One region of the Polaribacter sp. HaHaR_3_91 genome, then DNA from elsewhere that is predicted to be linked to it. Evidence: riboswitches for the same ligand, from Rfam matches in the RefSeq annotation. Region 1 holds a riboswitch; the other holds the start of a gene.
What was found. Region 1 has a riboswitch for cobalamin ahead of H0I27_RS09730 (TonB-dependent siderophore receptor). Riboswitches for the same ligand answer to the same signal wherever they lie in the genome.

Region 1 (6,204 bases):
TAAAAGTTAGTTCTAATTTTAGTTCTTATTTTCCTGTTGAATTAAATATAGTGGAAGATGCTACTTTTGAAGAAAAAATACAATTACTTATTGATGGTTTTTATTATGGAGTCGCTTTTTTAGTAATTTTGTTCAGTATTAATTATTTTTATTTTTTTAAAGACAATTCATTTTTATATCATGCCTTTTTATTGGCAAGCTTAACGCTTAGTTTTATTTTATCGGACGGTATTTTGCATTTATTTGCTGTAGATGAAAAAAATATTGAATTTTTAATTCTTTTAAATTATGTGATACTCACATATTGTTCTTCTAAGTTTGCTAATGGTTTTCTGTTAATAGATGACTATTATCCTAAAGTAAAAAATTATACTTATGTTATAGGTGGTGCTATTATTCTATTTGTAATTTTATTTTTAATCTTTAAAAAGAATGATTTATATATAATCTTAGGTATTTTAACATCGATAATTCTACTTATCTATTGGTTTTTAGGTGTGTTACTTTTTAAGGAAAACACGCATACTAAATTATTTACGTTTTCTTATGTAATTATATTGTTTAGCGGAATAGATTTTTATGTTTTAAAAAATTTCGGAATTTCTTTATTTGAAACCAATGCCACTAATTTAAAAATAGGTGGTTTTATACAGATTATAATCCTTTCATTTGCTGTGATATATAGGGAAAAGGATTTAAGAAAGTATAACTCTTTAATGAAAAATGAGATTATAAAGTTTTCAGAAGAAATAGAGCAACTTACAATACAAGAGGAACCTATAAAGATAAAATTAGATGTTTTAAGTTTTAGAGAAAGAGAAATTTTTAATTTAATTGTATCTAGTAAATCAAATAAAGAAATAGCCGCTGAAGTAAATATCTCTGTAAATACTGTAAAATTTCATGTCAAAAATATTTATGGAAAATTAAATATTAAAAGTAGAAAAGAAGTTTTAACATTAAAAAAAGTCATAAAACACTAGGGCTTTTAGTTAAAACCACCCAAATACTACCCCAATACTACCCGTAAAATAAATAGAATTACTTAATATATATAGTAAATTTGAAATATAAAATTACCCCCAATAATTTTAATAGTAAAGACCTCCAATAGAAATATTGAAGGTCTTTTTTTTATTTCATTTTCTCAAAAAATGTCATTTTATAATCGGGCAATAAATCTGGATTTGTAATTTTAATAAAATCTTTTAAAACTAAATCAGGTCTCGTAGCAGCTAATTCATAATATATAATTCCGCCCGTTTTTCCTTTCTTGATTGTAGATGTATAAACTTTATCATTTTTAAAAGCATCAAATTCAGCATAAATTTTATTGCTTTGTAATAATTGCTCTTTGGTAGAAAAAAATCCAGGAGAAATCCAATATTCAGCATTCTGACCTTTATCAAAAATACTTTCAAAACTTAGAGACAAACTTCCTTTTCCTTTTGTGTCTTTCCATAAGTAATTAAGGTTTGCGTCATTTATAAATTGTGCCACAAAACTTTCTCCTGCAGGTAAATTCCAAATATCTTTACTCATGATTGCACCAGACAAAATGGTTGGTTTTTTTGTTGATTTTAGTGCGATTTGTTTTGCTGCTAAATAATTACTTTCAATTACTTTAAAAATACTATCAGCTTGTTTTTCTTTATCAAAAAGAACACCAAAAAATTTAATCCATTCTGCTCTTCCTAAAGGAGTTTCTTCTAACCAATCTCCATTATAAATTACATTTATTCCTGCTTTCTGTATAGTTGTTAAGCTTTTATCTGCAGAAGTAACACTATAACCAACCACTAATTCTGGCTGTAAGTCTAATAGTATTTCAGTATTTAAAGAGGTTTCTTTTCCTATTTCTTTTATTTTTCCTGCATCAATTAACTGTCTTGTTTTTTCTGAAGATACATATTTAGCATAAGGAAAACCGATAATTGAAGTTTCTTCGTTTAACAACTCAACCATAGGGATATGTGTTGTAGAAGTAACTACAATTTTTTGAATAGGAGTAGAGATGGTGTTTTCTAAAGGTGTATTATTTTCTGATTTATTTTTAATAATATATTCAGTAACTTCTTTAGAGTTCTGATAGGCAGATTTTATAACTAACTTTTTAGCGCCATTATCTTCTACAATATCAAATCCCTTTGCGTACTTAATACTACTTTTTACTTGTGTATGATTATCAACTTTAACAGCTTCTTTTTTACAAGAAACGGTCATCAACAAAAATAATAAAACAGGAATTAAATTTATGTTTTTCATTATGAATATACTTGATTTTCTTGCTCTTGAACTCTAATAAAAGTAGTTCTTTTGGTCAATTCTTTTAACCTACTTGCACCAACATAGGTACATGTAGATCTAATTCCGCCTAAAATATCTATAATAGTATCGTCTACATTTCCTCTGTAAGGAACTTCAACCGTTTTTCCTTCGGAAGCTCTATAATTTGCAACACCACCAACATGTTTATTCATGGCTGTTGTAGAACTCATTCCGTAAAAAGCTTTAAATTTTTCTCCATTTTTTTCAATCAATTCACCACCACTTTCTTCATGTCCAGCAAGCATGCCGCCTAGCATTACAAAATCTGCACTACCACCAAAAGCTTTAGAAAGGTCTCCAGGAATTTTACAACCTCCATCAGAAATAATTTGTCCACCCATACCATGCGCTGCATCTGCACATTCTATAATAGCAGAAAGTTGCGGATAACCAACTCCAGTTTTTACACGAGTTGTGCAAACCGATCCCGGACCAATACCTACTTTTATAATATCTGCACCAGCTAATAATAATTCTTCAACCATTTCTCCAGTGACTACATTACCTGCAATAATTACTTTGTTAGGATGGGCTTTACGCATTTTCTGAACAAAATTTACAAAATGTTCCGAGTAGCCATTGGCAACATCAACACAAATAAAGTTTATTTTCGGAAATTCGGATAAAATTTGTTTTACTTTTTCAGAATCATCTTTTCCTGTCCCTGTACTAACGGCAATATTATTTAAAGTTTTTTCATCAGCTTTTGCTGCAAATTCTCTCCATTCTTCTATAGAATAATGTTTATGAATTGCGGTGAAAAGTCCGTGTTTTGCAAGTGCTTTTGCCATTTCAAAAGTACCAACAGTGTCCATGTTTGCAGCCATTATAGGAATTCCTTTCCAGACAACATCGCTGTGTAAAAAAGTAAACTCTCTTTCTAAACTTACTTGTGATCTCGATTTTAGTGTAGATCGTTTTGGACGAATCATTACATCTTTAAAACCTAACTTTAATTCATTTTCTATTCTCATTTCTATCAAAATTATCAATCCTTAAAGGTATAAAATTTGGAAACGAATTAATTAGATTGTTCATAAGAATGCATATATATTTGCAAAGATTTTGGTTTTGATGTAGAGATAATTTGCATCGAATTAAAAGGGAATCTGGTTAAAATCCAGAGCTGTTCCCGCAACTGTAAGTTTATACTAAGTTTGTGCTGAGTTTATTTTTAGCATCATTTAGTCCCTCTTTAGAGGATGTTATTAATTCTTTTACCACTGACATTTTTTTGTTGGGAAGGTATAATAACATAAAACGAGTCAGGAAACCTGCCATAAATCACGAGTTTAAAACTTTCGGGATAAAGGTTTATGTACTAATTCTATTTTGTACACAAATTTACCTGATTTATTTAGATTCCTTGTTTAACAAGGAGTGAAACATTATTGTTTTCTTGTAAAAGGAGAAGACTTAAATTAAATCATTAAAAATGAAAAAACAATTATTAATTGTTGGTGTTTTGGCATATAGTTTTGCTAGCACAAATCTTTTTGCACAGCAAAAAGAAAAAGTAGAAGCTTTAGATGAAGTTGTTGTTACAGCAACAAAATTCAATCTAAAAAAAGAGAATACTGGTAAGGTAATTCAGAAAATTACTCAAAAAGAATTGCAACAAAATGCTGGTAAAAATGTTATTGAAATTCTAAATAATGTTGTTGGTATTGATGTTAGAGGTGTAAATTCTAATGCATCTGAACCAAGAAGTATTAATATTAGAGGAGGAAGAAATAGACAATTTTTGGTTCTAATTGATGGTGTGCCAGTTACAGATCAATCTGCAATTAATCAACAATTCGATTTACGTTTATTAGCCGTTAGTCAAATAGAATCTATTGAAATTTTAAAAGGAGCATCATCTACATTGTACGGTTCTGGAGCAGCTACTGCAGTTATTAATGTTGTTTTAAAGAAAGCATCAGCAGATAAAATTTCTGGTTCTTTTGAAACAAGTGTTGGTACAAATAATACCGCAAATGTTAAAGAAAGCGGATTGTCTGACAATAACCAGAATGTAAGTTTAAACGGTACTTTAGGAAAACTTAATTTCTTAGGTTCTTTTAGTATTACTGGAACAGACGGAATGTCTGCTGCAAAAAGTAAAACAAATGCTGTTTATGAAAATGATAGTTTTTACAGTAAAAATGCGTTGTTAAAATTAGGTTATGCGGTAAATGATAAGTTTTCTATAGAGACTTTCTTAAATTATGATAATTTTGATTATGATTTTGACGCAGGGGCTTTTTCTGATAGTGATGCAAATACTGGAGATCAAGAGCAGTTTAGAGTTGGTGTAAAACCAAAATACACTTATAATAAAGGAGAAGTTTACTTATTAGCCTCTGCAAATGTGGTAGAAAGAAATTTAGAGCAATTCAATTCTTATGGTGGTACTTTAGATAGCTACGAGTTTGTTGGTAGAAGTGTAAATTTAGATTTAGTAAATAGATATGATTTTAAGGATGGTAAAATTCAATTAATTACGGGTTTAAATTACCAAATTCATAGTAATAATACAGTTACTCCTTTTGCCGAAATTGAAAAAGGAATTGCAAACTTTAATACTGTAGATCCTTATGCAAGTGTAGTGTATATAACAGATTTTGGTTTAAGTGCCAATGTAGGTGGACGATTAAATATTCATAATGTATATGGTAATCATGCAGTTTATGACGGAAATCTTGCGTACTCAGTTTTAAAGAATGAAAATGCTACTATTAAGTTATTAACCTCTTATAGTACGGCTTTTATTACACCAAGTTTGTATCAATTATATGATGGTTTTTCTGGTAATTTAGATTTAAAACCAGAATCTAATGAAACTTTTGAAGCAGGTTTTGATGTAAATTATAAAGATTGGCTTCAGTTTGATGTGGTTTATTTTAATAGAAAAGAAGAAGATGCAATTATTTATGATAATGCTACTTACAAATACGGTAATGGTTCTTCAGATGCAAATGGTTTTGAAATAAATACCAATATTACACCTGTTAATTTCTTAACTGTTAACGCTTCTTATACGTATGTAGATAAAGATAAAACAGAAGATTTTAACGATTATATTCCTGCAAATAAATTTGTAGCAGGTTTAGATGTGGATGTTTTAAAAAATACATTCTTCAATATTACTTATAAAAATGTAGGAGATAGAAGTATTTATGATAGATATGGTTCTTTTGGAACCGCTGGAGAAGATGTTACTTTAGAGAGTTATCAAGTATTAGATTTTGCTGCTAATTATAAATTATTAGGAGACACTGTAACTTTATTTGGTGGAGTTACAAATATTTTAAACGAAGATTATGATGATATTTTAGGGTTTTCTACACGTGGTAGAAACTTTAAATTAGGAGTAAGACTTCAGTTTTAATATAGGGAAATTTGCTATTTTCGAAAAGAGGAAGAAGACCATCTATTTTAGATGGTCTTCTTTTTTATAATAACTTTTTTACTTCATTTTTAATAATACTTATAACAGTATCTGTTGGAGGTAATGTTTTAGAGTAATCGATAATCACGTTTTCGCGCAATTCATTAGCAGTTTTTGCAGTTTCTGCAACTTGTCTTAATTTATTAATAATGGTATTTTTTGTAGCCACAACTGCTGTCCAAGAATCGTCTGTAATGTACATTTGCTGTACTAAATTATGTTCAAACTCTTGATCTATATTTGCAATCAACAATTGCAAATAATCTTGTGTATCTTCTGTAATTGGTTTAATTCTTACCAACATTTTAACAGGGTTAATGCGCTCACAAAACAACAACATTCTTTCGTAAGCCTGTAATTTTATTGGTAAAGCTTCTTTTTTTCTTTGAGATAATAGCGCTATTTTTTCATCAGAACTTAGCTTTATGATTAATCTGTTAAAA
Region 2 (6,204 bases), 1.5 Mb from region 1:
CAGCTGCATCTTCTGTATTTATAACTGTATGATCAAAAGTATAAGAAACAGTACCTCCCCATGCTCCTAAAGTAACCATTCCTTTTTTGCCTTCAAGAGTTTTAGCTCCTTCTAAAGTACCAATTGAACTATTAATTCTTTGACCAGGTGCAGGTAAATAATCTAGTAAAGTTGTTACATACAAATTACTTTCCTCTGTAATAGGACGGATTACTGCATTTACCACAATAGTATACTCATTTCTAAATACACCTGCATTATTAGATGATTTATACGTTACGGTATAAGTTCCAGTTTTTTCTGGAATAAAATCATAAGTAGCTGTAGAAGATGTAACACTACCTTCTAAAGACCATTCTTCTGTGTATTCTGCATCATTCATTTTTATTGCCGAAAAATTAATGGTTTCACCCATTAATATTTCTATATCATTATTTTTTTCTGATAATTCAATTACAGGAGGAACACCAAAAAGGTCTATTTCTGAAGTACAAGACGATGCCATTATTACTAAAAAGCAAGAGGTTAAGAAAACTACACGTGGTTTTAAAAGTTGACTAAATTTGTTCATAATTTTAATTTAAAAAGTTGGTTATTGAATGATAATTATTAATATTTAAATACTACTTTGTTAGGAATATCTCCTGTTTCTACAGACCACTTAAAAGCACCTTCAGATGAAAAACAATACAATGTTCCTGGAGTTACATAATCTTTAGCGTCGGTAATTAAAATGTCTTTAGTTTCTGGATTTATCGTAATACCATAAGGAATCTTTATAAGCGCTTTATCTTCATCTGCAATAAAAGAATCAGTAAGAATGGTTTCTGTTTTTGTATCTAACCTGTTATAAGAAATTGTATTTTCTCCTGTTAGATAACTAAATTCTGTGCTGTAGATATACATAATATCATCAAAAATAGTCATGTTACTTACGGCCAAATCAAACGTTTGTTTTACTTCATCTAACTCTGTATCAATTACAAAAAGTTTAGAAGGTGTTTGATAATAATCTCCTCTAGAAGAAACATAAATGTCCCCTTCACTATCAATTTGCATACGATGAAGATTGATGTCTACTTCTATACGTTTTGTTTCTTCAAAACTAGCAATATCAACTACAGAAACTGTAGATTCATACTCTGGCGGACTATACCCTCCTGAATTTGCCACGTAGATTTTATCGTTATGTATCACCAATTCTTCGGGTTGTCTACCTACATCCACAGAACGCGTAACACTAAGACTTGTAGTATCAATTTCCATGATTTTTCCGTTTACAGCATTCGGATCTCCAATACTACCTAAGTAAGTTGTTAAATACGCTTTTCCGTTGTAAAACTTAATGTACCTGCAATTATCAACATTTATTTGCTTAATTTTTTTACGAGTATTTACATCTAAAACCTCTACTTTATTAGATGCATTTACAACCACATATAATTTAGAACCATAAATCCCCATATCGTTACCAACATCTCCCAAGCCACCAACTTCTTCTGGATTTGCTGTTCTAAAAACTTCTTTTTCGTAGATTCCGGTCTCAAAATCCATATAATCTAAAGCCGCTTTATTCATAGACATATTCCCTTCATTCAATAAATAAAACCCCTTTAATTCTACAATAGGTTCTGTGGGAACTTCTGGATTTACTGAGTCATCAAAATTCTCATTGCTGCTACATGCATTGAAAAAAAATACAACAGCTAAAGCTGATGCAATCTGTACACTTAATTTTCTTTTGTTCATAATAAAAAATTTAAAGTAAAACGATAGGATCTCCCAGGCATCGGGAAGTTTTTTACTACCGCATATTGTTGATTAAAGACATTGTTTACTGCTACTAAAACTTTTAATTTCTTTTGATTAAATAAGAGCGTTTTTCCCAAACTTAAATCGTGTGTAAACCACGGATCTAAATAATTAGAACTGATGTTTGCCTTTTGGCTATATCTTTCTCCTGTATAAATAAAACTGTAATTAAATTCTAATTTTTTGTAATCTATCATAGCACTTATACTACCGCTATGCACTGGTATATACGGAATTTGATCTCCGTAATTACTAGCGCCAGCAGTAACATCTATAGATTCTTGGTACGTATAACTTAGGTTGGTATTGTACTTAAATTTTTTACCTATACTTCCACTCGCTTTTACATTTGTTTCTATTCCGGTTGTTTCTACTTTACCTAAATTAAACATAGACCAACGGAATAAATTAGCTCCTGGTACTGCAACAATTTTGTTATGTATCCAAATTTTATACACATCAGCTTGTACATCAAATGCTGTTTTTTTAAAGTCAGTTTGATAAGAAAACCCAAGATTTACCTGAGTAGCATCTTCCGGATCTAAAAAAGTATTTCCGATAAACGTATAGTACAAATCATTAAAAGTGGGTTGTCTAAAAATTTCTTTATAAAAACTCCTTATTCTAAATTTATTAGAATTAAAAGGTTGCCAATTCATCATAATTGTAGGCGAATACTTTTGTAAATCTTCTGCAGCTTCATAATATAGTACCGTTTCATCTACTGTTGTACTTAATAAACTTGCTTGAATGTGAATTTTATCAAAGTTAAAATCGGCAGCTAAAGCTGATAAAAGCGTGATTCTTTTAGGATATGAAAATCGATACAAATTTGCATCCATCGTGTTTTTTTGTAAATCTGTTGCCAAGGATAATTTCCAAAACGGTAAAACTTGAAACGTATTTACCATTGACAGATAATATTCTTCTTGTGTATATCGGTTATCTAACTCACCATCCACTTTTATAATTTCTGGATCTACATAACGAGAATAATTATGCGCATATTTACCTCTTAACACAAAAAAATAAAAGTCGTTTACATGGTTTGTAAATGCACCTTGCAGAAAGTTATTTCGATCCCATAAACGTTGAGGACGCTTAAAACGATTGGCAACGATAGCTCCTGGCAATCCTCGTTCAGAATCATAATGATATAGTTTTACATTCCAATTATTCTTAATTCCGTTCGAGCCATGCAAAGACGCTTCTGCCCTAAAAGATTCAATATCTGCATTATTACGCGTTGCTATTGTATCATAACTTCCATTGGTGTATCTAAATTTATATTTACCGTTGGCATTTAGATATTCGGTACTAAGACGTGCACTTAAGTGGTCATTAATTTTGAAGTCTAAATTTACAGAAGGATTCACCAGTCCAAAAGAACCTGTTTTTAAACTGACATTGGTATTACTATTTTTCCCTTCTGAAAATTGAGGTGTTTTAGACTTTAGATAAATACTATTGGAAGAAGCATACGATTTTGCAGATTGATCTAAATCTGAACGCTGCCCTTGATACAGGGAAACAGCCTCCATGTTTTGTACAGAATATTTCCCTAAATCTATTTGTCCGTTTTGTGCATTACCTAATTGAACACCATCATAAAAAACACCGGTATGTTGCGAGCCCATCCCTCTTACATTTATGGTTTTTATACCACCAATTCCGCCATAATCTTTTAACTGAACTCCTCCAAAAAAACGAATTGCATCTGCAACACTAGAATTACTTAAACGACTTAAAGTTTTCCCACTTAAAGTCTGAACAGTAACTGGTGAAAAGTGTTTTTTAAGTTTCTCTTTATTGGTTACTAAAAAGATTTCTTTAAGCTGAACTGCCTTTGTTGAATCAATTTTTTGGGCATGTAAAAAACTCGAATTACAGCACCCTATAATCAAAAATATGCCCCAAAAAGAATGTAAAAAAGAATTCCTCATACTTAAATTTTGCGTACGAGGATAGAATAAGAGAAGTGCTACATATCTAAAATTTTAGATAGGCAGATTCCTAATTCTAGCTTCAATCCTCGAAAGCTTAATGAATTAATAAAAAAATGGCAGGTCTTCTGACTTACTCCTTCCACCCGGTCTTCCCATTCTTTCGAAAAGTGACTATTCGGATTTCAACTTTAGAGCTTACAGCTGCGGGACAGTTCTAGAATTAAACTAGATTCCCATTTTAATATCAAGTTTTTAAACTTGATAACCATTCTTAGTTAAAAAATAAAGTACAAATTTATCTACTTTTCAGGAATAAACAACACGCTTTTATTGTTTATTTCTAAACAACCTCACTATTCCTTAAAACCTAAAAAAAGCACAAATAATTTGAATAAAAAGCAGCAATAATACTACTTTATTGAAGTAAAAAAAATGACTAATTTGAAAGGTAGAATATGTGCTTTAAAAAATAAAATACTTAAAAATAAACTATGATAAAGATCATTAGTTTTAAAATTAAAAAGCTTTATAAAGATTGTATAGAAAAAAACAACTTCAAATAAAATAACTTAATGACTGAAAACACTGTCCCCCAACAATATTAAAATACACAAAAATTATAATAAATGAAGTTGTAACAAATTTATTTATATAATGACATATTTCTAAATAGCATTATTTTTTAATAAACTAGAGTTAAAACAAAGACTTAAAAAAGCCTCACGGGTTTCCGTAAGGCTTGTAATGAGCACTCTTTCCTTTTCAATAGTTTCTTTTTCTAATTTCTATTCAAAGATATTCCAATAAAACATATAAATTTTACGGGTTCCCATAATTAGCACCTTTTTATTTTAAAAAAAATTACACTAACCCAAAATCTTTAGCAATAGCAACCAAATGCGTAGGATTACTTGCATTAAAATGTTCCTTCAAAAATTTTAATCTTTTTTCTATAGCATTTACACTAGAGGTAAAACACCCTTTTTTTTTCAGGCTTTTACTTATTTCTTCTTGCAGTGATTCCGTAGAAAGTGATGCTATTAAAAAAACATCAAAATCGGTAATCTCTAGAACTTTCTTTGGATGAACCGTAGTATTTAATTCTGGCGAAATATAAAACTGATTTGTTGTAGAAACTGCATGCATAGCATTCTTTAATTCTTTTAATCCGTCTCTATTCTTCCAAACATAGCCATCTACCTTTATATTCTTATATAAATGCTGAATTTTATAAGGTTTATCTTCAACAGAAAAAATTATAATCTTTAAATCTGAAAACTCTTCTCCTGATTTTAATTCTTGCGGAGTTCCATCATTTTCAAATAAAGGGTTACTTATATATTCACTGTTCATCAATTAATTGAGTCAAACTACCTCTACGATGGATTCCCTACATGAAGAGACAGTGTTATTTTTACTCAACAAGAGTTTCAGCAAATTATAGTTGATATAAAAAAATCAAAATCAACTGAAAAAGAAAAAGTCACTCAAAAAATTACACCATTAATTTCATTATTAAAACAACACCAATTAAACCCAATCCCTTCTGGTTTTAATAAAAATAGTTGGGTTGCAAATTGCCCTTCTAGAGGAAATCATTTTATACAAATTGTAACCTCTAACGAGCAATGGGGCTGCGGATATTGTAAACGTAAAGGAGGAAAAGAAGCATTCGGAAAATGGTTACAAGACCAAAAAAAAATGACTACCATGCTGAAAGAATTAGATAAAGGAAGTTTTCAAACTAAAAGTACTCTAAAATGGTGGTTGAATAGGTATTGAAGACTACCATTCTTATCAATGTAAAAAATTAAACATTACAGTAAGTTGCACTTTATAACACAAAAACAGTCTGCTTCACCACCTTCTTAAAATAATGTTAAGATTATTTTGTTAGTTATTGTCAACTTGATCGACAGATGACTATATCAAAGAAATATTCGAATAAAATAGCAAAATTGTACGGATACAATTGATATTCAATATGTATTAAAGAAAAAAACCTTAAATTACTATCCTAACGAGGTAAGTTATAGAATTAAAAATTACGTGAAATAAATGCTATTAGATAAAAATAAAATATTTATAACAGGAATTCTTGGAATATTAGGAAGTGTTCTTGTTGGTATTGGAGAGTTTCTTCTTCATTTTAGTCCACATATTATTGGTAATGCAGACAACTATCAGTTTTTCCAATTTGTACAAAAAAATAGTTTGATAACAGGGCATTTTTTAGCTGTACTTGGTGTTCCTTTTTATTTTTTAGGCTATTATCATATTTATAAAATGCTAGAAAAAGGGAATAAAAAACTAGCTTCTATCGTTTTTGGATTAGGTATTTTAGCTTTTACAATCGGCGGTTTTTGGATTACTTCTAGAGCTTTTTTAGGAACAATTGTTCATCTTCAAAATGATATTGATACTAATATTTATCAAGAAATATTAG

Region 2: it holds a riboswitch for cobalamin, as region 1 does, so the genes downstream of both, H0I27_RS03255 (TonB-dependent receptor) here and H0I27_RS09730 (TonB-dependent siderophore receptor) in region 1, are expected to answer to the same signal.

The regions. Positions count from the first base shown of each region.
Region 1 covers NZ_CP058986.1:2,319,442-2,325,645, reverse strand. Annotated here, with positions in the region: gene H0I27_RS09745 (LuxR C-terminal-related transcriptional regulator) at 1-983, shown strand, start outside; gene H0I27_RS09740 (ABC transporter substrate-binding protein) at 1,135-2,265, opposite strand; gene H0I27_RS09735 (GMP reductase) at 2,265-3,302, opposite strand; cobalamin riboswitch at 3,378-3,625, shown strand; gene H0I27_RS09730 (TonB-dependent siderophore receptor) at 3,764-5,701, shown strand; gene H0I27_RS09725 (hypothetical protein) at 5,766-6,204, opposite strand, start outside.
Region 2 covers NZ_CP058986.1:788,177-794,380, reverse strand. Annotated here, with positions in the region: gene H0I27_RS03265 (PKD-like domain-containing protein) at 1-571, opposite strand, end outside; gene H0I27_RS03260 (YncE family protein) at 610-1,749, opposite strand; gene H0I27_RS03255 (TonB-dependent receptor) at 1,746-3,755, opposite strand; cobalamin riboswitch at 3,856-4,043, opposite strand; gene H0I27_RS03250 (response regulator) at 4,620-5,114, opposite strand; gene H0I27_RS03245 (DUF6796 family protein) at 5,817-6,204, shown strand, end outside.